Regions from separate parts of the Polaromonas sp. P4_F9 genome, predicted to be linked through region 2. Evidence: predicted binding sites of a transcription regulator. Region 2 holds the regulator's gene; each other region holds the start of a gene.
What was found. The regulator FNR, encoded in region 2, switches genes on or off when oxygen is low (the NO sensors DNR and NnrR bind a similar motif). The targets are predictions, from matches to a motif close to TTGATNNNNATCAA.
Positions count from the first base shown of each region.

Region 1: the regulator FNR is predicted to act here: its motif matches at 3,719-3,732, upstream of AC1DUB_RS15835 (fatty acid desaturase).
Region 3: the regulator FNR is predicted to act here: its motif matches at 5,570-5,583, upstream of AC1DUB_RS24540 (universal stress protein).

Region 1 is NZ_JBFUJT010000017.1:7,984-18,263, reverse strand. It holds gene AC1DUB_RS15850 (DUF4148 domain-containing protein) at 166-453, opposite strand; gene AC1DUB_RS15845 (LysR family transcriptional regulator) at 663-1,589, shown strand; gene AC1DUB_RS15840 (DUF4148 domain-containing protein) at 1,995-2,324, shown strand; gene AC1DUB_RS15835 (fatty acid desaturase) at 2,448-3,497, opposite strand; gene AC1DUB_RS15830 (helix-turn-helix domain-containing protein) at 3,763-4,551, opposite strand; gene AC1DUB_RS15825 (response regulator) at 4,581-4,967, opposite strand; gene AC1DUB_RS15820 (response regulator) at 5,143-5,787, opposite strand; gene AC1DUB_RS15815 (PAS domain-containing sensor histidine kinase) at 5,784-6,983, opposite strand; gene AC1DUB_RS15810 (universal stress protein) at 7,199-7,672, shown strand; gene AC1DUB_RS15805 (hypothetical protein) at 7,736-8,017, opposite strand; gene AC1DUB_RS15800 (FixH family protein) at 8,042-8,317, opposite strand; gene ccoG (cytochrome c oxidase accessory protein CcoG) at 8,328-9,758, opposite strand; gene ccoP (cytochrome-c oxidase, cbb3-type subunit III) at 9,805-10,280, opposite strand, start outside.
Region 2 is NZ_JBFUJT010000002.1:283,320-293,599, forward strand. It holds gene AC1DUB_RS03420 (MgtC/SapB family protein) at 1-906, shown strand, start outside; gene AC1DUB_RS03425 (hypothetical protein) at 1,192-1,452, opposite strand; gene AC1DUB_RS03430 (heavy metal translocating P-type ATPase) at 1,693-4,008, opposite strand; gene AC1DUB_RS03435 (SHOCT domain-containing protein) at 4,105-4,338, opposite strand; gene AC1DUB_RS03440 (methyltransferase family protein) at 4,397-5,047, opposite strand; gene AC1DUB_RS03445 (DUF2933 domain-containing protein) at 5,044-5,346, opposite strand; gene AC1DUB_RS03450 (DUF5676 family membrane protein) at 5,392-5,658, opposite strand; gene AC1DUB_RS03455 (hypothetical protein) at 5,672-6,145, opposite strand; gene AC1DUB_RS03460 (chaperone modulator CbpM) at 6,230-6,580, opposite strand; gene AC1DUB_RS03465 (DnaJ C-terminal domain-containing protein) at 6,577-7,491, opposite strand; gene fnr (fumarate/nitrate reduction transcriptional regulator Fnr) at 7,505-8,329, opposite strand; gene AC1DUB_RS03475 (response regulator) at 8,355-8,744, opposite strand; gene AC1DUB_RS03480 (universal stress protein) at 8,946-9,785, opposite strand; gene hutG (N-formylglutamate deformylase) at 10,023-10,280, opposite strand, start outside.
Region 3 is NZ_JBFUJT010000039.1:25,099-35,378, reverse strand. It holds gene AC1DUB_RS24575 (hypothetical protein) at 1-92, shown strand, start outside; gene AC1DUB_RS24570 (FAD-binding oxidoreductase) at 216-1,637, opposite strand; gene AC1DUB_RS24565 (carbon-nitrogen hydrolase family protein) at 1,763-2,704, opposite strand; gene AC1DUB_RS24560 (winged helix-turn-helix transcriptional regulator) at 2,809-3,558, shown strand; gene AC1DUB_RS24555 (hypothetical protein) at 3,722-4,030, opposite strand; gene AC1DUB_RS24550 (DUF2242 domain-containing protein) at 4,281-4,916, shown strand; gene trxC (thioredoxin TrxC) at 4,968-5,405, opposite strand; gene AC1DUB_RS24540 (universal stress protein) at 5,683-6,123, shown strand; gene AC1DUB_RS24535 (host attachment protein) at 6,161-6,601, shown strand; gene AC1DUB_RS24530 (methyltransferase family protein) at 6,853-7,314, shown strand; gene AC1DUB_RS24525 (hypothetical protein) at 7,541-8,146, shown strand; gene AC1DUB_RS24520 (DUF938 domain-containing protein) at 8,211-8,816, opposite strand; gene AC1DUB_RS24515 (SRPBCC domain-containing protein) at 8,983-9,369, shown strand; gene AC1DUB_RS24510 (hypothetical protein) at 9,434-9,961, opposite strand.

The DNA.
Region 1 (10,280 bases), on a different contig from region 2:
GCCGTCCACGGCAGTGACTGGGCAATTCTGCAAGGGCCTGGACGGTCTCTGCGCACCCACCACGTACAAAGGCCCCGGAATCTGTTACGGCGCCGGAGCCTTTGCATGTTGCAACGGGGACGCCAGCCTGGAGCGGGCGCCTGCCGCTGCATCAGCGGGTATCGCTTATTGCTGAACGGACTTCACGACGGCAGCGCCCTGGGACGCAGTACCAGACGTGTCGCCGTTGGACGCGCCCGGATTTTGCTGGGTCGTTGCGCCGCTGGCGCTGGAACTGGCCGTGGCCCCTTCATGCTGCCCCTGCAGCACTTCGGCCTGGACTTCAGCACGCGTGCGGGTCGAAGGCACTTTCATCTGATCCCACAGATAGGAATTGAAGGTCTGGGCCGAAGCGGCTACGGAAGTCAGGGCAGCAATCGCCACAACGGCGCTGGCAATCAATTTCGATTTCATGATGAAAGTCCTCTCAAAGTTAAAGTGACATTTCCGGGCATGGCGGGCTCATCTATCCCGTCTGTCCAGCCTCGGTGAGTCGCCTTGCAAGGGGGTTCCGGCTCATCGATGGACGAACTTTATTCCGTTCATGCAAATCAAAAAACAGCAAAATTAACAATTTATTGCTGCTAAAACAGCAATAATCAAATGAAAAGCAAGGGTATTCCATGGACCGTCTTCAATCAATGCGGGTGTTTCAACAGGTGGTGGACGACGGCAGCTTTGCCGCCGCAGCGCGCAAATTCGACATGTCGTCGGCCGTGGTGACCCGGCTGGTCAGCGACCTGGAAGACCATCTGGGCGTGCGGCTGCTGCATCGCACCACCCGCCGCATGGCACTGACGGATGCAGGTGTTGCCTACCTGGCTCGCGTGCGCCACATCCTGAGCGACATCGACGAGGCCCACGCGGCGGCGCAGGCGCATGCCCAGGAGATGTCCGGCGTGATCCGCATCCTGACGCCGCCCATCTTCGGTGTGCATGTGCTGGGGCCGCTGGTGGCCGAGTTCGGGCGGCGCTATCCCAAGGTCGTGCTCGATATTTACGTCGACTCGCCGCTCGTGCCGCCGGTGGAAGACTACGACCTGACGCTGCTGGGCGCGACCGATACCTTCGACGCCAACATCATTGCGCGGCCCATTGCCTCGTCGGACGGCATTCTGTGCGCCTCACCCGACTACCTGCGCCGCAATGGCATTCCGCAGCAGCCCGAAGACCTCGCCCGGCACCGCTGCCTGCGGATCAAGGCCCCGGCCAACCGGCACCGCACCTGGCGCCTCATCAATCCCGACGAGAACAGGCGCGAGCTGGAAGTGCCGATCGAGCCCGCCATGCTGGTCAACCACTCCGACACGCTGATACGCGCCTGCGTCGATGGCGCCGGCATCATCAGCCAGTCGAGTCACATGGTGGCCAACCACCTCCACAGTGGCGAGCTCAAACGAATCCTGTCGCCCTGGATCACGGGCACCAACACCCTGTATGCGGCACTGCCCAGCCGCAAATTCATTCCGGCAAGAACCAGCGTGTTTCTGGAATTCATGATCAAGTCCACGCGGACTGTGATCAAGAAAATCGACGCGCGGCACGAGTGAGCCTTGACCGCGCAAGCGCAAGGCCATCGCCCTGCAGCCGCGGCCGGCATGGAAAACCGGCCATCAGTCCCCATATGACATGCCAGAGCGTGGCACGTCCTTTCTGCAATGAGAGTCCGGCATCGTCCGATTTCGCCATGTGCAATCAACGTGGCTGCAATGTAGCTGCGCTTGATGGGGCAGCGACCCAGAACTTTTAACGCGTCAAAAAGTTCCAGCATATGGCGCTTCCATTGTTCCAGTTTTGACAACGGAATGTTCTGCCAAAGCACACTTGTCTATCGACGATGCGGAACAAGGTTCAGTGCATCGATGAGCCACAAACAGCGACTCAGCGATGAAGGCCCCTCGGGCAGAAAGCCCGTCCGACCGGATATTTCAAAAACATTCTCAAGGAAATTCATCATGAAATCGACTCTTGTCTCTGCCTCCATTCTTGCCATCGCTGCACTTGCCTCGGCCAACAGCTTCGCCGAAGGTCGCGACCCCTATCCGCTGGACCGGCTGGACCAGGTGAGCGCCGTCAGCACCAAAACACGTGCTGACGTGCAGGCCGAATTGCTGCAGGCACAGCGCGAAGGCTACAGCGTGAACATCGGCAACACTTACCAGGACCCGGCCTTCAGCGGCACAACGGCCAGCACCAGGACCCGTGCTGAAGTCAAGGCCGAAGCGTCGTCGGGTACCGTTGTATCGGTCAGCGCCCTGGAGCATGCCTATCCTGCTGTTCAATAAACAAGCACCCTGAGCACCCGGGCCCAGGCCCATTGGCGGTGCGACAGCCACGCACCCCGCCGCGCTTTTTGCGCGGCGGGGTGCACTCGTTCAGGTGCCGCATTTCGCGGTGGGCGCCAGGCCCTAACTCGTTCGCCTTCCGGCAAAGTCCGTCCAGCATTGCCGCTCAAAATCGTAGAGCTTGCAGCGCCGGGCCGTCTGGAAATACCATGCCCATGAAAACGGCTGAATCACAATTCGGCCCGGCAGTTTTTTCTCGAGCAGCGCCTGCGCTTTCTTGAGGCGATACAGCGGCAGGCTCATGTCGACGTGATGCGCCGTGTGCTCCATGATGTGGTGCAGCGCGCAGCCGATGCCTGCACCGAATGTCAGGTGCACCGTGGTCGAAACAAAAGGGCTGGCCGCCGACCAGTCGTTTTTTTGCTCGTACCAGGCAACGCTGGCATGCGTGTGATGGACATAGACGACAAAACCCATCAAGGCGTTCCAGACAAAAAGCGGCAGCACCAACGCGACGCCGAGCAGCCACGCGACCGATTGGCCGGTCGCGGATGCCGCATAGGCGAGCGCGGCAATCCAGGCGGCTGCTACCGCGGTGACCAGCAGACAGTCGGCCGTGAAAATGCCGCGGCGTGTGGGCATCAACGCCCGCGACGGGAAGTACATTCGCTTCCACCAGATTTCAACGCCGTAGTAAAGCCATGGCGCCCAGCCGCTTCGATACAGGCGCTCACACACCTTGCGCCAGGCGGGCATGCGCCGATAGGCTTCGATCGAATACGGCTGCCAGACAAAGTCGAAGTCCTTGAGGTTGGTGTAACCGTGATGGACCACGTTATGGCCAACGTCCCAGAGGCTGTATGGCGTGAGGGACGGCATGAATACCAGCCGCCCCAGCCACCGGTTGAGCCGGCGGTGCGGGGTCAGGCTCTGGTGGCAGGCATCGTGGCCCAGGATGAAAAGACGCCCGATGACCAGGCCGGTCAGGATGGCCGCCAGCACCTGCAGCGCAGGCTGGGCCAACAGTACGGTCGCAGAGATGGCCAGCGCGAACAGGGCAAGGTCCGACACCACCAGGAGCAACGCGTACGCGGTGTTTTTGGTGGCGATGGGTGCGAGCCAGGAGCGGATGATTTTTCGGGGCGGGATAGCTTCGGTGAGATCAGCAGGCATGAAATTTCGGCAGGTTGTGGTTGATGCGGAACAAGTGCAGGACAGCAGGACGGCAGGACGTACAGGAGATCCCGGCCATGTTCAGACGCCCGGTCCGCCCGGCGACGGCTGCATTGACGCAAAAGGGATGAGTGGACGGTCAGGCAGGCACCCGCCCATCAGGCCGCAGCAGGGTCGTGGGTCAAAGCGTGTCAGCTTAGCGGGCCTGCCCCGGCGGCGCTTTGATTCACATCAACCGCCCGTGCTTCGATGGCCTGCGAAGCACTCAATGCACATGCATCTCGAATGACCGCGTCAGGCCGTCCGGATCGGTGATGCGGATATGGCGCTTGTCCACTTCCAGCAGGCGTTTGTGCTGGAAAGCCGAAAAGGTCCGGCTCACGGTCTCCAGCTTCATGCCCAGGTAGCTGCCGATTTCGGCCCGGGACATCCGGAGGTGGAACTCGTTGGCCGAGTAGCCGCGGGCTCTCAGCCGTTGCGACAGGTTCAGCAGGAAAGCCGCCAGACGCTCCTCGGCATTCATGCTGCCCAGCAGCATCATCAGGCTGTGCTCGCGCACGATCTCGCGGCTCATCAGGCGGCTGACCAGGTTCTGCGTGCCCGCATTGCCCGCCGCCAGTTCCGTGAGGTGGGCATAGGGAATGGCGCAGACCTCGGTGTCCTCCAGCGCCGTGGCGCTGCTCGCGTGCGTGCCGTGGGCCACACCGTCCAGGCCCATCAGTTCGCCCGCCATGTGAAAGGCGCTGACCTGCTCGCGGCCATCCGCCAGCGTGAGGCTGGACTTGAACGTGCCGCTGCGCACCGCATAAATGAACTGGAAACGATCACCCGCGCGGTAAAGGGCTTCTCCGAGCCTGACCTTGCGTCGCCCGAACCTCAAACTGTCCAGGCGGGCCATATCGGTGCCCGTCATTCCGCAGGGCAGGCACAAGTCCCGCAGATGGCAGCTGGCGCACAGGATTTTCAGGGGCGCGACGGTCCCGGCCCGCGTCGGGGGCGGCCGGGGCACAAAGCGGATCGGGGATGCGGGGGTGTCAAGGTTGAGGCCAGGCATGCATTTCTCCTGCTGGGTCGTTGGTTTCATTACACGACCTCACACGCAGACGCCACCGTCTGCGCGAGCTGGTCGAATTCGGTGCTCTTGTCGAGGAAGCGGTAGGCGCCCTCGTCGAGATAACGCTTGCGGTAGGCCGGGGCCGAGTTGTTGCTGAACACGACGAAGGCAATGCCGGGGGCAGCCAGGCGAACGGCCCGCAGAACCTGCATGCCTGAACCGCCATCGAGCTGCACATCCAGCACCACCACATCGGGCCACGCGGAAAGAATCCCGTCGATCGACGCCTGAGGCGTGCCAGCCTCGCCCACCACAGTGATGGCGCGTGCGCCCAGCAAGACGGCAACGCGCTGGCGGATCATGGCGGAGTCCTCGGCGAGGAAGACCTTGATGGCGGAAGTATGGCGCTGAAGCATGCCTCTACTGTGACCGCGGTGCGGTCGCAGGGCCATCGGCGCAGGTCGAAAGTGGGCCTCGGCGTGCCCCTAAATTTACCTCGGCCGGCGCCGCAGGGGGCCTAGGAATTTTCCGAGCGGGCTAAGAACCTGTTTACGATCTAAACGAGGCCGCGTTTAGATCGTAAACAGGTTCTTAGGGTTCGAACTGGTCGGTCAGGCCGTGCCGCATGGCGTAGCGGATCAGCTCGCTTTGATTGTGCAGACCCATCTTCTGCATCAGGTTGGACTTGTGCGTGCTGACCGTCTTGACCGACAGGTTGAGCCGGCCCGCGATGTCGGTGACCGATACACCGGCGACCAGCAGGCGGAACACTTCGAATTCGCGGTCCGACAGGGTCCCGTGCGCGGCGACCTCGCTGCCCGGCATCGCGCCCAGCGCCAGCTGCTCGGCCACCTCGGCACTGATGAAAGCACCGCCAGCGGCGATCTTGCGGATGGCCTGCTCCAGTTGCGCCGGCGCGCTCTCCTTGGTCAGGTAGCCACTGGCACCGGACTTGATGGCGCGCACGGCGTACTGCAGCTCCTGGTGCATGCTCAGCACCAGGATGCGCAGCTTGGGCTTCTCGGCGCGAACCAGCTTGATCAGCTCCATGCCGCTGCGTCCCGGCATGGACAGGTCCAGCATCAGTACATCGAACGACAGTTCACGCACCCGCTGCATGGCCTCGGCGCCATTGGCGGCCTCGCCGGCCACCTCCATGTCGTCGGCCGAGGAAATGATGCGCTTGAGACCTTCCCGCACGATGGCGTGGTCATCCACAATGACGATCCTGATCAATCCGCTGCCCCCGCTTCCTGAACCTGAACCGGAATCCGCACATCGATACGGGTCCCCTGCCCCGGCTGGCTATCGATGGTGACAGCCCCTTTGAGCAACTGCGCACGCTCGCGCAGGCCCAGGAGGCCCAGGGAATTGGGGCTGCGTGGCGCGGCCGGCGAGAAGCCCCGGCCGTTGTCGGCAACATGCAGGGTGACCGCCTCCGGCGTCCGCTCGATTTTCACCTCGACGCGCGAGGCTTCCGCATGCTTGGCCACATTGGCCAGCGACTCCTGCACGATACGGAAAACAGCGGTGGCGTAGGGCTCGTGCAGTTCCACCTCGTCATCCACCGAGAGCGTGCAGGCCACGCCGGAGCGCTGGCTGAAATTTTGAACCAGCCACTCGATGGCCGGCGCCAGGCCCAGGTCATCCAGCAGCAGCGGGCGCAGGTCCGAGGCGATGCGGCGGGTGGCTGCGACCGTGGTGTCGAGCATGGCCAGCATCTCGCCGAGCTTGGCGGCGGCCGCCTGCGCTCCCTCCGGCAACTGGTCGCGCACCCAGATCGCGTCCATCTTGAGGGCCGTCAGCGACTGGGCCAGTTCGTCATGCAGTTCCCGTGCGATACGGGTCTTCTCGCCTTCGCGAATGGTGTGGGCCGCGGCGGCGAAGGCGCTCAGTTCTTCCTGGGTGCGCATGCGCTCGCTGACATCGCGCAGGATCACGGTGAACAGCTTGCCGTCCACGGTATCCAGCTGGGAGATGGAGGCTTCCATCGGAAACTCTTCACCGCTGGCGCGCTGCCCGTAAAGCACGGTGCCGTCGCCCATGCGCCTCGAGGTGATGCCCGTGGTATTGAATTGGCGGACATGCCCGGCATGGCTGCCGCGGAAGCGCTCCGGCATCAGTTTTTCCAGGCGTGCTCCCATCGCCTGTGCGCTCGGCCAGCCGAAGATTTTCTCCGCCGCGCGGTTGTACAGCACGATGCGCTGTTCTTCGTCCACGGTGATGATGGCGTCCATGGCCGAGTCGAGCAGACCCGCCAGCCGGGCAGCGGTGGCGTCCATTGCACTGGCACCTGCGGGGCGCTGGACAGCTTCGCCGCCGGCACGGGCCAACTCGGGCGCGGCGGCCACCGACGGCGGGGACACGGTGGCGTCACCGACCCGCTCACGGCTGGTTGAGCTTGTTTTTCCCGGCGTTGTTTGGTTGAACACACGGTGATCTTACAACTCATGTCCGCCAAGCCTCCCGCCGCCGGGCTGTCGTCAGGAGGAGAAGTGGATGCTGAACGCATGTACAGTTCCCCCGCAGCCTCCCGGCGGCGATCCGGTCAACAAAGTATTTCCCTGTTTGATCGACATCAACCCGGCCCGACGGCAAGCGCTCCACACTGCAGGCATCAGGCCATCACCCGCAAAGGAGCCCCACCATGTACAAACGCATTCTCGTGCCCGTCGACGGCAGCGAAACCTCCAACAAGGCCCTGGTCACCGCCTTGCAGTTCGCCAGGGACTTCGGCGGCCGGGTGCGGCTGGTCCACGTGATGGAAGAGCTGACCTACCTCACGGCCTACGACCCCTACGGCTACTCCGGCGACCTCGTCACCGTCATGCGGGAGACCGGTGAAAAGATTCTGGATCAGGGCATGGCCATGGCCCAGTCTGCCGGCGTGGAAGCCGACTCCATGCTGTTCGACAAATCCGGCGAGAGGCTGGCGGAAACCGTGGCCGATGCGGCGAAGCGCTGGAACGCGGACCTGATCGTTGCAGGCACCCACGGCAGACGCGGTCTCGGCCGCGTGCTCATGGGCAGCGGCGCTGAACAGATTGTCCGCCTGGCACCCGTCCCCGTGCTGGTGGTCCGGCTGCCTGACAGCGACAGCGACAGCCACGCACAGGCCTGAGCCAGGCCCGTGTCAGCTGGCCCTCGGCCGCCGCAGGGCAATCCGGCGGCGTCTGCCGCATGGCTATTGCTGAGGGCAGCCGTCCGGGCGCTCGCCGGATGCCAGCGGGCAGCAGTTGACCTCGGCAGGCGGCATGCCCAGCAGTGTCGTCAGGGCACACGACGCCGTTCCGACGGCCCAGAAGACGAAGAAGCCCGCTGTGTAGACGCCGGTCCGTGGCCAACCGAGCGCCTGCCCGGCCCACCGCAACTCGAACGGATCCACCACCGCGAATACCACCAGTTCCAGAATGCAGGCCGACAGGAAAGCGGGCCAGGCGACCCGCATGAGTTTCTGACTCCACATGGCATGTCTCCTTGTAGTTTCGAACTATCGCGGTGCCGCGGCCGGCGGCGTGGCGGCATGATTGCGGCCCTGCAGGGCGGGCATCAAGGCCTTGTCCCTGGCGAGCGTCTGGTTGATCTCCATGCCGCGCCGGTAGTAGTCCTCCGCCACGACCGGATCAGGGCTGCGCACCGCGATCCACACCGTGGTCAGGCCGGCAACCACCACCGCGACGGGGCCGGTGATCACCAGCCAGACATGGCCGTGCTTCCACCAGGGGGGAGAAGGAGGAGGAGGAGTGGCTTGCGGCAGGTCGTTCATGGACTATCTCCTAACGGGGCACGAGGAACACGGACTTCTCGCTCACATGGGCATCACCCGCGATGTCGCCGATGCTGAACTGGATGGGATGCGAGCCGGGGCTGGCGGAGCCGTAGGGAATCTGCAGCCTGACGGCAACCCAACGGGATTCTGCCGGGCCGACCACCACCTCGGCGTCGGAGGCCAAAGTCAGCCCATCCAGCCCGCCGGCGGCGATGCGGTAGTGCTGCGGCTGCTCGGTGGCGTTCATGATCTGCAGCCGGTAAACGTTCTCCAGCTTGCCGCCGGCCACGATGCGCGACAGCGCGGCACGGTCGCGCACCACGTCGACCTTGAGCGGCATGCGGACGACAAGGCTCCACAGCAGGCCCAGGCACAAGGCCAGCAGGATGGCGCCGTAGACCAGCACCCGCGGACGCAGGACCTGCCGCCATATCTGCAGCCGGCTCCAGTGTTGGGCCAGCGCGTTCTGGGTCGTGAAGCGAATCAGGCCGCGCGCATAGTTCATCTTGTCCATCACGCCATCGCAGGCGTCGATGCAGGCGGCACAGCCGATGCACTCGTACTGCAGGCCCTTGCGGATGTCAATGCCGGTCGGGCAGACCTGCACGCACAGGGTGCAGTCCACGCAGGCGCCCAGCGATAGCGCGGCCGGGTCGGCCGTGCGCGAACGCGCCCCGCGCGGTTCACCACGGCTGCCGTCATAGCTCACGATCAGGGTGTCGCGGTCAAACATGGCCCCCTGGAAGCGCGCATACGGGCACATGTATTTGCACACCTGCTCGCGCAGGAAGCCGGCATTGCCATAGGTGGCCAGGCCGTAGAAGCACACCCAGAACACTTCCCAGGCGCTCATGCGCGTTTGCAGGAACTGCATCCCGAGCTCGCGGATCGGCGCGAAATACCCGACGAAGGTGAAGCCGGTCCACATCGCCAGCCCCAGCCACAGGATGTGCTTGAACCACTTCTTGACCAGTTTTTCCAGCGACATGGGCGAGCCGTCCAGCCGCATCCGCAGGGTGCGGTCGCCCTCGACCTTGCGCTCTATCCACAGAAAGATCTCGGTGTACACGGTCTGCGGGCAGGCAAAACCGCACCACAGGCGCCCGGCGACGGCCGTGAAGAGAAACAGCGTGAGCGCGCTGACCACCAGCAGCCCGGTGAGATAAATGAAGTCCTGCGGGTACAGCACATAGCCAAAGATGTAGAAGCGCCGCGCGCCCAGGTCAAACAGCACCGCCTGCCGCTGACCCCACTCCAGCCAGGGCAGGCCGTAGAACACCAGCTGGGTCAGGATGACGCAAGCCAGGCGCCAGCGCGCGAACAAGCCTGTGACCGAGCGCGGATAGACCTTCTTCTGCGCCTCGTACAGCGACTCCGTCAGCCCATGCGCCACTTCCGGCACGATGGGTATCACTTTGCGACGTGTGGAAGATTGCAAGCGAAACTTTCTCTTCAGGGGCTCTTCAGGGACTCTTCAGGTTCTCTCAGGGTTTGGCCGGAAGGGGCTTGTTGGACATGCCCCAGATGTAGGCCGTCAGCACATGAAGCTGTGCTTCGGTCAGCTTGCCGATCTGCGCCGGCATCTCGCTGGTCTTGCCCCTGTTGATCATGTTGATGATGGCCTGCTCACCCCAGCCGTGCAGCCAGATGTCATCGGTGAGGTTGGGCGCGCCCAGCGCCGGGTTGCCCTTGCCATCCATGCCATGGCAGGCCGCGCAGGCGCCGAATTTGCTTTTGCCCAGGGCCCCGCGCACGGAGTCGTGTGGACTGCCGGACAGGCTCAACACATAGTTGGCGAGATTCTTCACGTCGTCGGGCGTGCCCACCGCCGCCGCCATCGGCGGCATCTTCCCCTGCCGGCCGCGCGTCAGCGTTTCCGTGATTTTGTCGGGCGTGCCGCCATGCAGCCAGTCGCCGTCGGTCAGGTTGGGAAAGCCCTTGCTGCCACGCGCGTCGGAGC
Region 2 (10,280 bases):
GTCGTCGTCGCGGTGCTGCTCGACCTCAAGCCCACACTGCACCGCTGGCTGCGGCTCGTGGAGCACAGCGAGCTCAGCGCGGCGCTGCAGCTGCTGGTGCTGTCGGTCGTCATCCTGCCGCTGCTGCCGGACGCCGGCTACGGCCCCTACGCCGCGCTGAACCCTTATCGCCTGTGGTGGGCGGTGATCCTGATTGCCGGCATGTCCCTGTGCGGCCATATCGCGATGCGGTTCACCGGCCCCCAGCGCGGCATCTTCTGGACCGGCTTGCTCGGCGGCCTGGCCTCCTCGACCGCAGCCACGCTCATGCTCGCCCGGCGTGCCCGGGCGGAACCGGCGCTCACCGATGCCGCAGCGGCCGGCACATTGGCCGCGTGCGGGATGATGTTCCTGCGCATAACGGTGATCGTGTTCACGCTTCAGCCTGCGCTCGGGCGGCCGCTCGGGGTTCCCATGGTGGCTGCAGGCGCCACCCTTCTCGGCCTGGCCGCGTGGCAGCGAAAACGCGGCACGTCTGGCGCTGTCGCGTCGGAGGGCGATCCTATCGCGCCCTTCGGCCTGAGCACAGCGCTCGGCTTCGGCGCGTTTCTCGGCCTGATGGCCGTGCTGACCCAGGCCAGCAAGGCGTGGTTGGGCGACCCCGGCCTGTATGCGCTGGCCACACTGTCGGGGCTGGCCGATGTCGACGCCATCATCATCAGCGTGATGAAAATGCAGGCGGCAGGCGGCTTGGCAGTGACCACCACCGTGGCCGCCGTGGGCCTCGCAACCGCTGCCAACATGGTGGCGAAGGCTTGCATTGCTGCCGTGATCGGCGGGATGCCGCTCGGTCGCCCTGTCGCAGCCGGTTATGGCCTGTCGATCGCTGCCGGCTCGGCCGCCGCCGCTCTCATGATGCTGAGGTGAGCGAGGCGGAGTTCAAAACTGCCAGCGGAAGATCCGTGGTGCAGCTTCGCCCTGGCGCGCCAGCTTCAGCTCAATCGCCGTGGGCCAGGGCGCGGTCATGGCGAACTCGAGCAGGCCCTCACGATGATGTCCGCCGGGGGCAGCACCCGTCCAAGCCAGCGGCCTGATCTCCCGGCCATCGGCTGTGACCAGCGTTGCGGTATTTACCAGGTCATCGTTAAGGTCGCTTCTTCGCAGGAATGCGACGCCATGCCAAAGAAACGATTGCCATGTTGTGCTCCTTGTTCATACCGTCTTGAACGACGCAGCGCTCGCCGAATCCTTCACCATGCGCGTCACGCACCAGTCCGCGTAAACGGTGCCCAGCAGTCTGCCGAGCCAGCGTCCCGGCCAACCAGACGGCAGGTTGTAGTCGATCCAGACGCGCAGCTGGGTCTTCCCGCCCTTGGGCGTCAGGTCAAAACCCATCCGGTACGGGCCGATCAGCAGCAAGTGCGGTTCGCCCCGGGTTTCCCAGGTTTTCAGGACAGGGGGGTTGGTACTCACTCACCACCTCTTCAACGCTTAGCGCAATACCCAGAACCCGCCCTTCCAGGCGTATCCATGAGCCGACAGCCTGGCCCTGCTGACGGTCGGTCGTGATTTTCATCGCGGCGCCGGCCATCATCAGTGACGGCTTTTCCATGTGCGCCGCCAGCCGCCGGTGATCACCCAGAAAGGCAAACAGGTCCGGGGGGCTGGCCGCAATGCCGGCCGTCGCCTCCCGATGGAACTGAAAGCGCGGGCTCACAACCGGCTCCGCCGCAGGCGCAGGGCGTTGCCGATCACCGACACCGAGCTGAAACTCATGGCCAGCGCGGCGATCATCGGCGACAGCAGCCAGCCGGTCAGCGGGTACAGCACACCGGCCGCGATGGGAATGCCCGCTGCGTTGTACAGGAAGGCGAACATCAGGTTTTGCTTCATGTTGCCCACGGTGGCTTCCGACAGCGAACGCGCGATGGCGATCCCGCGCAAATCGCCCTTGACCAGCGTAACCTGCGCGCTGTTCATGGCCACGTCGGTGCCGGTGCCCATGGCCACGCCGACATCGGCCTGGGCCAGCGCGGGCGCATCGTTGATGCCGTCCCCCGCCATCGCCACCACGCGGCCTTCCTTCTGCAGGCGCTCGACCAGCCGCAGCTTGTCGGCCGGCTTGACCTCGCCATGCACCTCGTCAATGCCCAGGCGCGCGCCGACAGATTTGGCCGTGGTCAGGCCGTCGCCGGTCGCCATCACGATTCGCAGACCGGCCGCTTTGAGCGTTGCCAAAGCCTCGGGCGTACTGGACTTGATCGGGTCGGACACGGCCAGCAGACCAATCAGCCGTCCCTCGGCGGCGAGGTGCATCACGCTGGCGCCTTCCGCGCGCAAGGCCTCGGCCTGCGGCACCAGGCTATCGACCGGGATGCCCATTTGCTGCATCAGGGCGGTATTGCCGAGCGCCAGTTGGCGCCCTGCCACCTCCCCGCGCACGCCGATGCCGGAGCCGGACTCGAAGTTGTCCACCTTGTCCAGCGCCAGGCCCCGCTCGCGGGCCGCGGCGACGATGGCGTCGGCCAGCGGGTGCTCGCTGCCCTGGTCCAGGCTCGCCGCGAGGCGCAGCACTTCTTCAGCATCAATTCCGGGGGCCGGGATGGCGCGATCGAACCGCGGGCGTCCCTCGGTCAGGGTGCCGGTCTTGTCGATGATGAGCGTGTCGATCTTGCGCAGGTTCTCGATGGCCGCCGCATCGCGGAACAGCACGCCCCGCGTCGCGCCAAGACCCGTGGCCACCATGATGGACATCGGCGTGGCCAGGCCCAGGGCGCACGGACACGCGATGATCAGCACCGCGACCGCGTTGATCAGGCCGAAGACCCAGCGCGGCTCGGGCCCGAACAGCCCCCAGCCAAAGAACGTGAGCAGTGCAACCAGCACCACGGAAACCACAAAATAGCCCGCGACCACGTCGGCCATGCGCTGCATCGGGGCTTTGGAACGCTGGGCCTGCGCAACCATCTGGACGATTTGCGCCAGCATGGTGGCCGCGCCGACCCGCTCGGACCGCATCACCATGGCGCCACTGGTGTTGAGCGTTGCGCCTATGACCTTGTCACCGACGCGCTTGGTGACCGGCAGCGGCTCACCGGTGAGCATGGACTCGTCCACCGAGCTGCCGCCTTCGACAACCACACCATCGACGGGCACCTTCTCGCCGGGTCGAATGCGCAGCATGTCGCCGACATGGACGTGGTTCAAAGGCACGTCCTCCTCACTGCCGTCGGCCCGGATGCGCCGGGCAGTCTTGGGTGCCAAGCCGAGCAGGGACCTGATCGCGGCCGACGTCTGCGACCGCGCCTTGAGCTCCAGCACCTGGCCCAGCAGCGTCAGCGAGATGATCACGGCAGCCGCTTCAAAATACACGGCCACGCGTCCCATGGACACAAACGAGGCCGGAAACACCTGGGGTGCAACGGTCGCCACCATGCTGTAGACGAAGGCGGAACCGGTTCCCAGACCAATCAGCGTCCACATGTTGGGGCTGCGATTCAGCACGGACTGCCAGCCACGCTGGAAGAACGGCCAGCCAGCCCACAGCACGATGGGCAGGGACAGGACCAACTCGATCCAGCTTTGCACAGCCATGTCAAACCAGTTCAGCCTGTGGCCGAACATCGCCATCACGGTGACAACCCCGGTCAGCGGCAGCGTCCACCAGAAGCGCCGCTGGAAATCGACAAGCTCCGCGTTCTCGCCCTCTTCGAGTTCGGGCAACAGGGGTTCGAGGGTCATGCCGCACTTGGGGCAGTTGCCGGGATGGTCCTGGCGTATCTCCGGGTGCATTGGGCAGGTGTAAATCGCGCCAGCGGGCGCTGGCGCCTCCTGCCCGGGAGTCAGCTCCGGGGCGACGAATCGAGCCGGGTCTGCACCGAACTTGCTCTTGCAGTGCGCGCTGCAGAAGTAATAGAGCCGTCCATCATGCTCGTGCCAATGCGCGGAACGCGCTGTGACGGGCATGCCGCACACCGGGTCGTTCAGGGACGTTGATTCAGCGGCCCCAGCGCCATGCGCATGGGGCATGGCAGGGTGCCCGCTGTCTGCCGTTTCAAGATGCATGGGCTCTGGCGAACGTAAGGATGGCGTGTGAGGATTCATGTCTATACCTGAGTCTGAAATTCATGACATTGCCTGCCAGGTATCCTGATCCAGAATCACCTTGCGTTTTTCATATTCTTCCGCGCTGATTTCGCCGCTCGCCAGGCGACGGCGCAACACCTCGTGAGGCGTCTCACGCGGAGGCTCACGGTGCACGGGAGATCCACCCCGACCCCAGAAGACCAGCGCGATCACCACGGCAATCCAGAACAACCACCACAGGGTATGCATGCCCATCATGTAACCGTAAAACATACAGAATCCTTTGACCGTTGCCTTTTACTTTTACCTTTAACGTTTGGTTGTCACAGGCTCAGCCTGCGGTTGAAGCCTGACTCCAATGAGGGAAGAACCGGGGCGTTCGCCGGGCGTAGCTCTCGTAGGCGTCGCCGAATTGCGCACGCATTTCCGCTTCTTCAGTGATCGCCAGACGCCCGTACATGGCCAGCAGCATCGGGAACATCAACAGCGTGAGCAAGGTGGGCCACTGGAACAGGAAGCCCAGCATGATCAATGCAAACGCAACATACTGCGGATGCCGGATGCGCGCGTAGGGGCCGGTGGTCGCCAGCGCGCCGCGGCGCTGGGCGTGGTACAGCACATTCCATGCGCTCGACAGCAGCCAGAAGCCGCCGCCGAGGAAGACATAGCTGGCGATGTGCAGCGGTCCGAGGTGCGGATCACCTTTGGCGCCCAGCAGCGTCGACCACAGGTGACCGGTGTCATGGGACAGGATGTCCAGACCCGGATACCGGGTCTGGAGCCAGCCCGACAACAGGTAGAGGGTCAGCGGGAATCCGTACATCTCGACAAACAGGGCCACGATGAAGGCCGAAAATGCCCCAAAGCTTCGCCAGTCACGCGTCGTGGCCGGCTTGAAGAAGCTGAAGGCAAACAGGATGAAGACGGCCGAGTTGAGGATGACCAGCAGCCACAGCCCGTAGGCCGGTTGATCGTGGCTCATGATGGTCCTCGCTGGTCCGGTTGATCCGGCTGGTTTGGTCTTTGTGGCCCGGCTCTGGGCCGGTGATGGCCATGGTGATGACCATGCCCATGGTGCATGAAGAGGTGCATCAGGGGACAGGCCAGCAACAGCAAATACGGCAGCGCGCCGAACACATGGGCACGGTGTTCTCTCAGCAGGAAATACGCGGCGATGGCACCCAGCACGAACAGGCCGAGGGCGTAGCGCGAACGCCAGAAGCCCCTGGGTTCAGCGTCATGCTGGTCGTGGCCCGGGTCGTGGCCAATTTCGTGGTTCATTTCGTGGTTCATTTGCTTCTCCGGAAATGCAAGGCGATCAACGCGTCAGGCGGTTGAGCACCCAGGCGAAGAATGCCCCGGCAAGCAGGGCCACGCGCTGAGCACGAAAAGCACCGCCAGGAACCCGGCCCAGGCGAAGGGCCGCTGTTGCACCAGCGGGCTGAAGTCCATGCCGTGGAACAGGTTGTTCATGAGCCCCAGGAACGGGCCGGGTGCCAGCGCCCAGACCAGTGCGCACAGGGCATAGAACACCCCGACGGTGATGGCCAGCGCAATGCCTGTGCGAAGGGGCGGCAGGGTTGTCGGGTTCATGATGAGGGCGCCTTCATTTGGTAGCCGGTGGGGGCAGTCGATCCATCATCATCTGCATCATGGACTGCATCATGTCCATGCGCTTTTCCATCATCTGCTGGCGCTCGTTCATGGTTCCCGCCATGGGTTTGCCGCCCTGCATGCCGCCCATGGGGCCCATGCCCGGGCCGCCCATCATGTTCATCGTCGCCATGCCCTCCTGCATGGTCTTCATGTGCTCGGCCATCAGCGCGTTGCGCTCTTCCGGCGTCTTGGCGTTGGCCATCTTTTCGCGCATCTCGCGCATGGCTTTCATCTGGCGGTCCATGGCGGCCATGCGATCGGCACTGGCCGGCCCGGGGGCAGGACCTGCCTGCCCGGCCGGAGGCTGGCCGGCCGCGGCAACGTTCGGGTGATGCTGCGCATGTTCTGCAGCGGTCTGCGCCCAAACGCCGACGCCTGCTGAAGCCAGGGTGATACCCAGTACGGTTTGATGAAGGTGTGACATGGTTAACTCCAATCGTGAAAGTCAAGGTGAACAGGCAACCGCCCCGGGGTAGCGACAGGCCGGCAAGCCAGCCCGGCGCCAATTTCATGTGTCTACGCCCTCGCCGGCGTACCGTTCGTGCCCGGGCAACTGGGCCTGCAGCGACCGCACCTGGCGCTCCAGTGCCTCGATGCGATTGAGGTAACCGAAGAGCAGCGCCACGGTGAACAGGTCCAGGTCGAAGTCCATACGCAGCCTGCCGACGCTACGCAGCGGCATGACGTATTCGGCGCTGAAGAGACGCTCCACCCGGTGCTGCTCCAGCGGCCGCAGTGCGCCGTACTCCACCAATTCGTCCAGTTCGGCCGCACTCAGACCGCAGGCCCGGGACAAGTCGGAGATCGTCACGGTTTCGCGGGCGTCCAGCCAGGTGTATTCAAGCGACTGTGTTTTCATGTTGCTTCTCCTTGTCCACGACGTCGTGGGTTGAAGTGCGAGCTACGGGCCAACTCCTGGAACAACTCACGCTCCCGCGCGGTCAGGGTGGCGGGTACGTCAACATGGATGACGGCATACAGGTGGCCGCGCCCGCTGCGGCCGTTGGCCAGGCCCCGCCCGCGCAGGCGCAGCTTGCGCCCCGAGCGCGTGCCCGGAGGCACCGTGAGCATCACCGGCTCGTCCAGCGTGGGCACTTCCACATCGGCGCCCAGCGCCGCCTCCCACGGCGCAAGCGCCAGGTCGAAGTACAAGTCGTGGTGGTCGGCGCGGAACACCGGATGCGGTGCCAGCGTGATGTGCAAATAGATATCGCCGTCGGCGCCACCATGGCTGCCCTTGCCACCCTTGCCGCGCAAGCGCAGCTTCTGGCCTTCACTCACGCCCGGCGGAATGGTGACCTCCAGGGTACGCGAGCCGCCCGCCTCGTGCGCCAGATCCAGGTTGAGCCGGGTGCCCCGGTGCGCCTCTTCCAGGCCAATGCGCACAACCGTCTCGTAGTCGCGCCCATGCAGGGGCACCGGCCCGCGCCGCGAGCCACGGTGCCCGCGGCCCAGCGCAGCCAGCAGGTCGGCCAGGTCGATGTCCTCGAACGACTGTCCGTCCGAGGCGTATTCATGGCTCCATTGCGGCGGCGGCGCGAACTCTTCACCGGCCGGGCGGCGACCGAGCTCGTCGTACGCAGCGCGCTTCTCGGGGTCCTTCAGCGTCGCGTACGCCTCTGCCACCTCCTTGAACCGGGCTTCGGTGCCGGGCGCCTTGGAGACATCCGGGTGGTGCTGGCGCGCCAATTTACGGTAGGCCTTCTTGATCTGTTCGGCATCGGCGTCCCGCGGCACATCCAACGCGGCGTAATAGTCCTTGTATTTCATACCGGTGCCGCCTTCAGTGCACGTGCATCTCGAAGACCCGCGTCAGGCCGACCAGGTTGACGATGCGGATGTGGCGCTTGTCGACTTCAAGCAAACCCTGCTGCTGGAAGGCCGAGAAAGTGCGGCTGACGGTTTCCAGCTTCATGCCCAGGTAGCTGCCGATTTCGGCGCGCGTCATCCGCAGGTGAAATTCGCTGGCCGAGTAGCCGCGGGCCTTCAGGCGCTGCGACAGGTTCAGCAGAAACGCCGCCAGCCGTTCCTCGGCGTTCATGCTGCCCAGCAGCAGCATCAGGCTGTGCTCCCGGATGATCTCGCGGCTCATCAGCCGGCTGACCATGTTCTGCATGCTGGCGTTACCGCTTGCCAGCCGGGTCAGTTGTGCATAGGGAATGACGCAGACCTCGGTATCCTCCAGGGCGACAGCGCTGCTGGCGTGCTTGCCGTAGGCCACGCCGTCCAGGCCAATCAGCTCTCCGGCCATGTGAAAGCCACTGATCTGCTCGCGGCCATCGGCCAGCATCAGGCTGGACTTGAAGGTGCCGCTGCGCACGGCATAAATGAACTGAAAGTGGTCGCCCTCGTCAAAGAGCGTCTGGCCAGCCTTGACCTTGCGACGCCCGAACGTCAGGCTGTCCAGGCACTCCACGCCGCCGTCTGTCATGCCGCAGGGCAGGCACAGATCGCACAGGTGGCAGCTGGAGCAGGGTATCCCCAAAGGCGCGACCTGCGCGTCCCCCATGGCCTGTCGAATCGGAATGACCCGCAGGTCGCTGGCGGGTGCTTCCTGCGTACGCTCCTGTGTGCGCTCCTGGGTGCGTGTGAGTGTGGCGGTTGACATGATTTTCCCCTTGGTGAGACGGTCGTCAATGCGCAGGGTGCTGCGATGCTCCCGCAACAGCCTGGGCAAGTTGATCGGATTCGGTGCTTTTGTCGAGGAAGCGGACAGCACCCTCGCGCAGGTAGCGCTTGCGGTAGGCAGGGCCCGCGTTGTTGCTGAAGACGACGAAAGCGATTTGGGGTGCGGCCTGACGCACGGCGCGCAATACCTGCAGGCCCGAACCACCGTCCAGCTGGGCGTCCAGCACCACCACATCGGGCGCCGTGGCCAGAATGCCGTCGATCGACGCCTGCGGCGTCTCGGCCTCACCAACAATGGTCATGTCGCTGACGCCGAGCATCGTAGCGACACGACCGCGGATCAGGGCCGAATCGTCGGCCAGGAAAACCTTGACGGAGGAGGGGACATCAGCCATTGAGTCAGTGTGCTCGTGCCTGGGCCGATGCACCATCGGTGGTGGCTGAATTCCCCCGTCGGAAAAATCCGGAACGGCGATGTCCACTGCACCGAGGCCGCCTAGGAATTGTCCGAGCGGCAAGCAGGCTTGCCCGGGTCTGGGGGCTGGCAGAGGGTCGGCCCCGGCGCCCTGTGACCCGACGGCGGACCGGGCCGGCGGTCAGTGCGCCATCAGCACCGGCAGGGTCATGGACTGCAAAACTGCCCGCGAGGTGCCTCCCACCAGCCACTCGCGCGCGCGGCTATGGCCGTAGCAGCCCATCACCAGCAGGTCGGCTGTGAGGTCGAAGGCGCATGACAGCAGCAGCTCGCCCAGCCCGTCGGGTTCGTCGCCCTGGCGATGCCAGGTCGCCTCAACGCCATGGCGCTTCAGATAGCCAGCCAGGTCCAGCGCAACGCCACCGACGACGGGCTCGTCAGCCGACCAGCTGACCACATGAACACGCTGCGCACTCTGCAGCAGGGGCATGGCCGCGGTGACAGCATGCGCCGCCTCCCGCGTCGGCTTCCAGGCGATCACCACCGCCTCGCCGACGGTCGGCGGCACCACGGCGTAGGGCAGGATCAGGGCCGGCCTGCCACTGATCGCCATCACGGTTTCCGCGAAATCGGATGGCACGTCCGAGGACTCGATATCCGAAGGGTCGTGCTGGCCCAGTACCAGCAGGTCGGCATAAAACGCCTGCTGCGCGAAGGCACCGGCCACGGGATAGTCGGTCAGCTCGCCCCAAGAGACCGGTACGCCGGTCGAGGCCAGCGCGCGATCGAAGGTGGTGCGCGCCCTGGCCAGCCGCTCGTCGTCAACCTCGCGCAAGCTGACGGCGGTACCGGGGCCGAGCGTGGGCGCAAACGGCGGCATCGCGAAACTCGGTGTGACCGCATAGAGCGCGGCCACCGCGGCACCGTGCCGCCGCGCGAGCTGGCGTGCGAACTCCAGGCGCGGCGCCGCGCGCCGCGAGGCGTCAAAGTGAACCAGCAATTGCATCAGGGAGGATTTCATGGAAGCACTCCATCGAGAAGTTGCGGTCCCCCCACGGTAACGCGCCCCGCACCGGCGCCTGTTAACAATCGTCAATCCCCTTCCCGAAAGTGGGGGCAGCACCCCACAAGGATGAGGGCGCAGCGCCGCAGACCGCCGCGCCCCGGCGTCACGGTATCAGCCCGGTTGCTCCGGGCCGGGCCTGCTTACCTCCCTGCCTGCCGACCTGTAACCAGGCTCACGCCGGCAAAATCCGCTTCACTTTTCATGGCAGCTTCGGCAGGCAGAAAGCGCGCTGGAGAGCATATTTTTCAACAGAGGCTGGATGCGGGAAGCCAGCGCCTCGTCGTAGGCGAAGGGCGGCACTTCTTGCATGTACAGGCTCTGGCACATCTCCAGCTGCACAGCGTGCACATTGCTGGACGGCTGGCCATAGTGGCGCGTGATGTAGCCGCCCTTGAAGCGGCCGTTGACGGCTGTCGTGATGCCGGAAAGCGCAGCGCAGGCCTGCGCGAC
Region 3 (10,280 bases), on a different contig from region 2:
CCCAGCAGGAACGCCGCCAGCTGCGCGATGAACTGACCGCACTGCGCCAGGAGGTGGAGCGCATGATGCACAACCGCCGTGGACGTGGCTAGGAAGCTTTGAGAAGGCATCAGGCGTGTGCGCACGCGCAGCGCTTGATGTGTCTCAAGTCGAAGGCATGAAGCCATCAAGCCAGGCAGCTTGGCCCGAGAGGGTCGAGCTGACTGGCTATCAGTTCAACCAGAGACACTCTTTGTGTGGCGAAAAAAGTTTTCGGGGTCGTATTTGCGCTTGAGCGCCGCGAGTCTGTCCAGGTTGGATCGGCCATACGCGGCCTCGATGCGGTCCTGGCCCTCGTCCTCAGTCAGGAAGTTGATGTATGACCCGCCTGTCGAGCAGGAGCGCGTCGCTTCGAAGCAGTCCCGCGCCCACTTGACATTGATGTCGTCATCGCCCGGCTTCTCCCAGGAGCCAGCGATGTTCAGAACATAGGCTGCGTCTCGATTGCCTGCCGGCGAGTACCCGGCAGGCAGCTCGCCCAACGCACCTTGTATCTGGAACAGGAGGATGGCCGAATGGGGCGATCGAATTCGGCCCGCATGCTCCACGGCGACGTCAATGGTCTGACGATCGATGCCTGGCAGGTAGTGTGACTTCCAGTTATAGCGCCGTCCTTTGGGCTGCGTGGCATCAAGCAGACTCTGCATCTGCGTATAGGGCCGACGCGTCATGATGTCGGCCACTGGCCGACCAAGCCCGCGCAGCGGCGCAATCAATGCTTCTCCGTCTTCGACCTTGCCGGAGTGGCAGACGAAGATGGCGACGATCGGCTTGCCGTGCACATCCTTCGGGAGCCAAGGTGCCGGCGGCGCAATCCGCAGAACAGCCACGCTGGTCAATTCGCGCGGCGCCCCTGCGCTGAACTCACGGTAGGCGTCGAGAACTTCGCTTGCGTCGTCGCCGTGCCACGCGATCGCGCCTCCCAGGATTTCGGGGCCGACGGGAAAGAGTCGGTACTCAAAGGATGTGACGATTCCGAAGTTGCCGCTGCCGCCACGCAGCGCCCAGAACAGGTCCTCGTTCTCGTCCGCAGACACACGCAAGACGTCGCCGCCGGCGGTCACCACTTCCATCGAGACCACGTTGTCGCAGGTCCAGCCGTGGGGACGCGTGAGGTAGCCAAATCCGCCGCCGACGGTGAGGCCTGCAATCCCGGTGGCAGAAACAAAACCGAGCACGGCTGCGAGCCCGTGCAGCTGTGTCTCGCGGTCGACGTCGGCCAGTGTGCAGCCGGCTTGCGCGCGAGCCGTGCGGCGCACTGGATCGACCCAAACGCCTCTCAGCGGTGACATGTCGATCATGAGGCCGCCCTCGCAGACCGCAAGGCCTGCGATATTGTGGCCGCCGCCGCGCACGGAACTGAGAAGCCCGTGCTGACGCGCGAACCGAACGGCCTGCACGACATCGACCGTCCCGGTGCAGCGAGCCACCAAGCCAGGGCGACGATCGATCATCGCGTTCCAGATCTTGCGCGACTCCTCGTATTCCGGGTCATCCGCAGTCAGCACCTGGCCTTTGAATGCGGCCTTGAACGACTGCAGGACCTCCGGCGAAAGGTCCACTGTCCCGCCGTCCATTCGTGTAAGTTTGATAGCCATGAGTCATCTCCAGGAAGAGTGATGAAATTTGGGGTCTTGCTGCCGGTTGCCGGCCGCCATCCTGGCAAGTGTTCGAGCGACGGAACGGGTCGGCTGGTCCTGCAATCAATCCGGGCGCGCGGCGCTTACCCGTCAACGTAGCGCACGGGTGTCACCGGCGCGCGACGCACCTGTAGCTCGAAGATGTCCGGTCGCGCGTAGTGCCCGGTGACGTCGAGCGTTCGGCGTGACGGCGCGACGCGCGCGGTATCGATCTCTGCATACAAGATGCCGGCCTCTCGGCGCAATGGGCCCGCGACGACCTTCCCCATGGGATCGACCACCACCGAATCGCCGTCGTTGATCCATTCCTCGGGATCGGGGAACAACTCTGCGCGGGCCGGGAAGTCCTGCGGAATGTCACTGGCACGCAGCGCCGTGCCGCTACCGACCACCCAGCACCGACCTTCGAGCGCGATATGGCGCATCGTGCCGATCCAGGCGTCCCCACTGTCGTAGGTGGGCGCGACGTAGATCTCCACGCCCTGGGCGTAGAGCGCGTAGCGCGCCAGCGGCATGTAGTTCTCCCAGCAGATGAGGCAGCCGATCCGGCCGGCAGGCGTGTCGACCACGCGCAACCCGGACGCGTCGCCCAAGCCATGAACCATGCGTTCCGGGTTGGTTGGCATCAACTTGCGGTGCCGGTTCTGCACCCTGCCGTCGGTACCAATGGTAACGACGGTGTTGTACAGCGTCCCGCCGCCACGCTCCCGATCCCGCTCATTGATGCCGCACACGATCGTCACGTTATGGGCGCGGGCGGCCTCGCACAGCTCGGCCAGGTCGCCGCCGCCGACGTCAACCGCGTTGGCGAGCAAGCGGGCATGCAATTGGCCCATGACGGCGCCATCCCTTCCTGCCGCGAGTCGCCATATCCAGGACGGGTAACCCGGAATGAATGACTCGGGAAAGACGATCAGCGATGCCCCCGCCGCTGCGGCTTCGGCGACCCATTGCACGGCTCTTGTGATGGTGGCGCCACAGTCGAGCAAGACCGGCGGGCGCTGAATGATGGCAATCTTCGTCATGGCGTTCTTTCTCGGGCAGACGTGCCCTACATGGACAGCTTGCGCGTGACTGGGCGCCCAGACTAGTCCAGAATCTGAAGCGTTTACGCTCTGGAGACGATGCGATGGAAAAAACCTACGGTCAGTTCTGCACCGTTGCAAGGGGTGCCGAGGTGTTGTGCGAGCACTGGACGCCGCTGGTTGTGCGCGAGTTGCTGTGCGGCAGCAAGCGCTTCAACGAGCTGCATCGCGGCGTACCGCGAATGTCCACCAGCCTGCTGGCGCAGCGGCTTCAACGTCTCGAGGAATTCGGTGTCGTGCGCCGCGACGCCGTCGGCAAGGTTTGGGAATACAGCCTCACAGAGGCCGGCGAGGCACTCCGACCCATTGTCATGGTGCTTGGCCATTGGGGTGCGCAGTGGATTGGCAGCCGCCTGCGCGACGATGAACTGGATGCGGGCTTGCTCATGTGGGATATGCGCCGATTCGCGTGCATCCAGGAGTTCCCGTCCAGGCCCGTGGTCATCCACTTCCAGTTCCGCGACGCACGGCCTCGCGAGCGCGCCTGGTGGCTCGTAGTGGAGGACGGCGTGGCCGACCTGTGTCGCGACGACCCAGGGCGCGAGCTGACGCTCGTGGTGGATGCTTCCGTGCGCGCGTTGACCGAAGTGTGGGCGGGTGACCGCACGCCTCAGCAGGCCCTTCAGTCGCGCGAGATCCGTGTTGATGGGGCGAAGCGCGACGCGGAAAACCTATGGCGGTGGCTGGGCACGAGCGCGTTCGCCTCGACGCGACGCGCCGCGAGACGGATGTCCCCGAGCAGCCAATCTCTGACGCCATCGCTGGTTGGCCGCGGACCCGAAGCGCATTTGTAATTTTGGACGCGCAGGCCAGGTCGGCCGTGACTGCACTGGGTGGTCGCCCGACAGTCGCCGGTCGCCACCGGCAGCAACTGGCCGAGAGCGTGAGTTCGACACCCGCAAATGCCGCCACTGTCGGCGCCCCATAAGTTCTGGAACTTCGAGCGCACCATGATGTCTAGCGCAGCGCCAGCAGCATCTGGTCGGTTGCGTAGTTGCAGTCCTGCGGCCCGCGCTGGCAAAAGCGGGCAATGGCGTCCACATCCACCGGCACGGTCGCAAGCCCCGGCCGCTCCACCTTCAAGTTGCCGTCGGGTGTCGGCTGCACGGTGTACGCCGGATACTGCTGAGTGATCTTTGCCGCCAGCAGCTTTTGCCAGCTGGGCGCCTCGGTGCAGGCGGCCAGTGTGAGCAAGGCGGCCAGCGCGCCGGCAGCCAGGCCCCGGGCGCGGTGTTTGCGTTTGTAATGGATGTAGCAGGGCTTCATCAGGCCTACTTTAGCGATTTCCTGAAATAAAAGAGGCTCTTGCCAAGTAACTGCGGCGAACCACGGCGACAGGTAGCTATCAAAATAATAGCGTACCTGCCGTGTGGCCCGAAGCCGGTGGAAACGTCCTACGACAGTCTGGGTGCAAACCGTGCGTTTGCGCCGGGTCCATGGTTTAGGGTGTTGTGAGGGCGTCGGCGAAGTTTTTAAAATCGCCTGAACGTCTCTGGGTGTGTCAGCATGGGGGGTGATGCCTGATGAACCTGTAGAAATGTTGATGCTGGGGAGTGTTTTACCTGTGAAGCTGTTTTGCCTGACTTACCGTCAATCTCCATTGGTGTCTCCATGGGTGCCATTGCTGCTGGGCCTTTGCGGCCTGTCAGCCTTGCTGGCAGGGTGCGCAAGCAATGTGAAGGCCTTCCCGCTGCAGGAAAAGTTTGGTTCCACCGCGACGTACTCCCGGCTGTTTGACGCCACCCCCGCGCAAACCTGCGAGGCCGCGCGACGGGCGCTGCTGAGCCAGGGTTACATCATCAACACCGTCAGGGCCGACCTGGTGGAGGGCCAGAAGAGCTTCCAGCCCGAGCCCGAGGCCCACCTGCAGATGATGATCCGGGTGGTGTGCGCGCCCGAGAGCCCCAGCGGAAAAATCAGCCTGGGTTTTGTCACCGCACTGCAGGACAGCTACGCCCTGAAAAAAAGCAACAACTCCGCCAGCGTGGGCGTGGGTGCGATCGGCTCGCTCTCGCTGCCCTTCAGTTCGAGCAATGATGCGATGGTCAAGGTGGGCAGCCAGACCATCACCTCCGATGCGTTTTATGACAGCTTTTTTGACCTGTTGAAGCGCTACCTGGCTACGGATGAGTCAGTGGGCATCTCCCCCTGATCTCCCCTTGAGAAAACCCCGGTCAGGCCGATCCGGCCGTGCTGGCCGCCGTCAGCGCAGCTTGGACTGCACCCAGCGCACGATGTCCGCCGCGCCCATGGCGCCCGCTTGGCGCGCTACCTCGCGGCCGTTCTGGAACAGCGCCAGCGTGGGAATGCTGCGGATGTTGAAGCGTGCGCCCAGGTTGGGCACGGCCTCGGTGTCTACCTTGGCCACGCGCACCCTGGGCTCCAGTTGCGCGGCAGCCTGCTCGTAGCCAAGCGCCATCTGGCGGCAGGGCCCGCACCACGGCGCCCAAAAATCCACCAGCACCGGAATCTGGTTGCGACTGATGTGTTTGTCAAAAGCCGCTTCGTCCAGCGCGGTGGAATGCGCGGTGAAAAGCGCCTGTTTGCAGCTGCCGCAATTCGGCGCACTGCCGAGCTGGTCTGCGCGGACGCGGTTGGTGGTGTGGCAGTGCGGGCAGACGATGTGCAGGGATTCAGTCATATTCGTGCACCTTGGGGCCGTGGCGACCCATTTCAAGCGCGTCCCCCGCTTTTCGACGGGCGTGGCCGGCTGGCTAGGGCGCAAGTCCCGCCGACCACGGCCCGCCAAATGCCCAATTGCCCAATTGCCCAATTGCCACTTACCACCTACTAATTGCAGCGAGTTTGACGCGGATCAAAGGCCCGTCCATCCCCCGGTTGCATCATCAAATCGGTGTCATCAAACCAACTGCTGGCCGGGCCTTGCCTGCCCGCCATTTTCAAAAGCGAGGCCCGCCATGTTCAAACACATTCTTCTGGCTACTGACGGCTCCGCCGCCTCGGAGCATGCAGCCGAACTGGCTGTCGGTCTTGCGCGCACACACGGCGCCAAGCTCACGGCGGTGTTTGTCATCGACCCCTATCCTTACCTGAGCCTGGGCGAGACCAACCCGTACGGCTTCAATGCCTACATGGCGGCCGCGCAGGCCCGGGCCGCAGAAGCCCACGCCAGGGTGATGGAGATCGCCGGGCGGGGTGATGACCAGCTGGCGGTGGAGCTTCGCATGGTGGAGGAGGTCGGATCCGCGCGCGGCATTTTGCTGACCGCCGAAAACGAGGGCGCCGACCTCGTCGTGGTCGGCTCGCACGGGCGCTCCGGCTTCGGCCGCCTGATGCTGGGCAGCGTGGCCAACCGGGTGGTGGCCGAGTCGGCGTTGCCCGTGCTGGTGGCGCGCTGACCTTGGGGCGGTAACCCTAACCTTGACGGATTCGATCATGAAGCCAGAATGGATACTGATTGCCAACGCCGCCCACGCCCGCCTGCTGTCGCACGACCGCGGCAGCCCCATGGTGGTCCTCAAGAGCTTTGAGCATCCGCAAGGCCGCAGCAAGGTCAGCGAGCTGGCCGACGACAGGATGGGGCGCGAAAATACTGACCAGGGCATGGGTGGCACGGCTTATCAGCCGCGAATGGATGCCAAACACAAGGAAAACCTGCGCTTTGCGCGTGAACTGGCCGACTACCTGGAGCCGTATGCCCAGCAGGACAGCTTCCGCTCACTCGCCATCTTTGCGTCCAGCCCCTTCCTGGGCGAGCTCGAAAGCGAACTCGGTTCGGCCACCACGCGCCTGCTGACCTACCTGCAAGACCTGGACCTCACCAGCTTGGGCCTGGGCGAAGTCGAGCGGCGAATTGCGCAGGAGATGGCGCGCTGATTGGCGGCAAAAAAATCACTTTTGCTGTCACTGGGCAGGAAGTGGAGAGTAGGGAGTAGGGAGTAGGGAGTAGGGAAGGATGGCACGGGGCGGGCTGTTGCCCCCGCAGCGATTCACCGCTGGTTGGGCTTTGTGCCCTTTCTCTTTTTTTAAAGTCCCTTGAAGCCTCTTTTGGGGGCCAATGGGCGAAGATGGCGGTCTGGGGTGCTCCGGTGCCCGGTCAATCTGTCATTTTGTCCATCGGTCTTCACATGCCCAACCTTGAACTCAGGATTCCGCCACCCCTGGTAGCCGTTTTGGTGGGCAGCGCGATGTGGGGTGTGTCGCTGATTGCACCGGGCATCGACACCCCCGCGGCTGTACGCATGGCCGTGGTGGTGGCGCTGGTGCTGATCGGCGCCGGCTTTGAGATGTCCGGCATCCTCGCCTTCCGGCGTGCCAAAACCACCGTCAACCCCCTGCGGCCCGACAAATCCTCCCGGCTGGTCAGCTCGGGTGTTTACCGGTTCACCCGAAACCCGATGTATGTGGGCCTGGTATTCATGCTTCTGGCCTGGGCCGCCCATTTGTCATGCGCCTGGGCCGTGCTGGGGTTGCCGGTGTTTGTGCGCTACATCACCCGCTTCCAGATCAAACCCGAAGAAAAAGCGCTGGCCGCCCTGTTTGGCCGCCACTACACCGACTATCGGGCCCGCGTCAGGCGCTGGTTGTGAGGGCTCACCCAGCTGCGCTGCATTCCCGCCGCTCCCGCCGCCAGCGGTCGCAAGACGCCGGCCCTGCCTTGACACAAAACGTTCCCGTGCATCAAAACAGGTCCGCCCAGTGGTTTAAGCTAGGCCGACCGGGTAATGCGGCCCGTTCGCCCTGAAGCTGAACAGGTCTGATCCTGCCGCCCTTGCCTTGCCCTTTACCCTTCACACAAGAAAACTGAACGTCGCGATGGAACTTCTTCCCCTGGTGCTGCTGTTGGCGGTGGCTTATTTCTTGCTCAAGAAAAGTGAGCAACGCAAACGCATTGTTTTGCTGGCCAGCCATCTGGGCAACTACCAGATTGAAAAGCTGATGGAGACCCTGGCCGAAGGCTACCTGCGCGCACTCGGCGAGAAAGATCTGGAGCGCCGCGATCAGATCTGGCGCTACCTCGACTCGACCGAAACCCAGTTGTGCGAGCAATTCAACAAGTTCTGCGCCGAGTTTGCCAGGCTGGATGCCGCAGATACCCGCGTCAGCACGCTCCCCCTGGCCATTCCCTACGCCGCCAGGTTGTTCCCCCAAGCCACGTTCGACCTGCGCAAGGCCCTCGCCATCCACGCCCACGGCCTCATGCAGGCGGCGAGCAATGCGTTGAACCGCACGCCCCGGGACAAGGCCTTCACACTGTCTGCCGAGCTGTTTTTGATGCAGCACACCTGCCACTGGTTTTGCAACTCGAAAGCGGTGGCTTCTGCGCGCTTGATGGCGCGGCACCAAACAACGTATGCGCAGGTGCTGGCGGCAGTGGGGCCCGATACGCGGGCGGCCTATATGGCGTTGACGGGCGGCTGAGCAGCGTGGTTTGCGGCCTGGTTTGCGGCGGGGCTTGTTGTGGGCGCAGCATCTGGCCCCGGTTTCAGGCCCTGGCCCACACCAGCAGCAGATTGTTGGCGGGCATGGCGTGCCGCGACGATAACTTCAGCCCGGCGCGCGCAGCCTCTTGCTCCACGTCTTCACGCCGGCGGATGCCCCAGGCGGGATCTTGTGCGCGCAGGCTTTGGTCAAACGCCAGGTTGCCCTCCGAGGTCTGCACGTCATCTTCCAGATAGGGCCCGTAGGTAATCAACACACCGCCCGGTGCCAAGTGTCGCGCGCTTCCCTGCATCAATGCGGGGCAGGTGGCCCAGGGCGCGATGTGCAGCATGTTGGCGCAGTAAATCAGGTCGAACTTCTCGTCGTCTGGCAACCAGCGCGGCGCCATCACGTCCAGCAGCAAGGGCGGGCGTACCTGCGTCAGGCCCTGCTGCTCCACATAAGCTGCAATGGAGTCCAGCGCGTCGGGCCGGGCATCGGTGGGCTGCCATGTCCAGTGCGGCAGGCCAGCGGCAAACCAGGCCACGTGCTGGCCAGTGCCCGAGGCAATCTCCAGCGCACTGCCGCGCTCCGGCAGCACTTCGCGCAGCATGTTGAAGATGGGCTGCTTGTTGCGGTCGGCAGCGGGGCTGAATTCGGGTTGAGGCATGGGCGGGCGTTGCGGCAAGGTTAATGCGCGAAAGGAGCGAAGGTGAATGGTAGCCCTTGCGCAGCGGGCGTGGGCAGCTTTCCAGGGCTGGTTCGGCTACCCGCTGCAGCCAGCTTGACAAGCCTGCGACGCTCCCCACAATCGAGAGACGGATTGGAGTGTGGCCATGTCTCATGTCATCCATCAGGAAATCGTCATCGCAGCCAGCCCGCAGCGCGTCTACAGCGCGCTGACCGACAGCCAGCAGTTCAGCGCACTCACCGGCGTGCCGGCCGAGATCAGCCGCGAGGCTGGCGGCGCCTTTTCATGCTTTGGCGGCATGATCGTGGGGCGCCATGTGGAGCTGATGGTGAACGAGCGCATCGTTCAGGCCTGGCGGGTGGCCAATTGGGATGCCGGCGTTTATTCCGTGATTCGTTTCGTGCTCAAGGCGCAGGGTGCGGGCACCCTGCTTGTCTTCGACCATGCAGGCTTTCCGGAGGGCACGGGCGAGCACCTGGAGACCGGTTGGCAAAGCAATTACTGGGAACCGCTGAAGAAGTACCTGGCTTGATGGGCGCCGGTGAGCGCTGGCAGGGAACGGGAGTCGGGCCGGAGTCCGGCCCGATTTCGCTGGCTCAGGCCGCTTTGGCGGTGCGCCGCTGCTTGAAGGCAGACGTACGCTTGACCTTGGCAGTCACCACGCCGCCGCCCGCAATCTTGCTGGCCAGTTCCGCCGTCTTCTGCTCGATCTGCGTCACCAGCCTGGTCAGTGCCTCGGCGCCTGGTACCGTGGCTTGAGCCAGCACGTTCAGGGCGGTCACGCCGGTTTTTTCTTCAAATGCACTGGCGTTGGCGGCCACGCGCTCTACGCCACCTTCCAGCACTTTGACCAATTGGCTCACCACGTGTTGTGCGCCGTTGGTCGTCAGTGTCAGGCCCTTGGCATAGCAGGCGCTGAAAGCCAGCTGCGCAGCCGATGCGTTTTCGACCGTTTCAGCCGTAAGTTGCGGGCGCGACTCTTCCAGCGCGCGGTTCCAGCGCTGCTCCAGCAGGCTGACCACACGCTCGCCGCCAGCGCGGTAGGCATCAATCACGTTTTTGGCCGTATTGCCATACGACTCGATCAGGTTGCTGGCAACGGTGGACAGATTGTTGGCGCTCATGGTGTTTCCTTGGGATGGGTTGAAGCTGGGAAAGCTAGAAAAAGAAAAGTAGCGCCATCATGCGGGTTTTCCCTAGTGAGCGCGACCTAACGGGCTAGAGTGGCGAGCCCAGCCGGGTTCGAGGCAAGGCCTGGCTTGCAGCCGGAAGCGCGGCGTGCGCCTGGCTGGGAGTTGGCTCCAATTTCTGGCTTCAAATTGGGGGGAGGGCATGGTCGTTATATACAAGTCCATGAAGTCCGTGCCAGCCCTCTGAAGGCTCAGGCTGCCCGTTTTTGCTCCTTCCCGCCTTTGGGGGAAGGCTGCGATGGGGGCGCTGTGC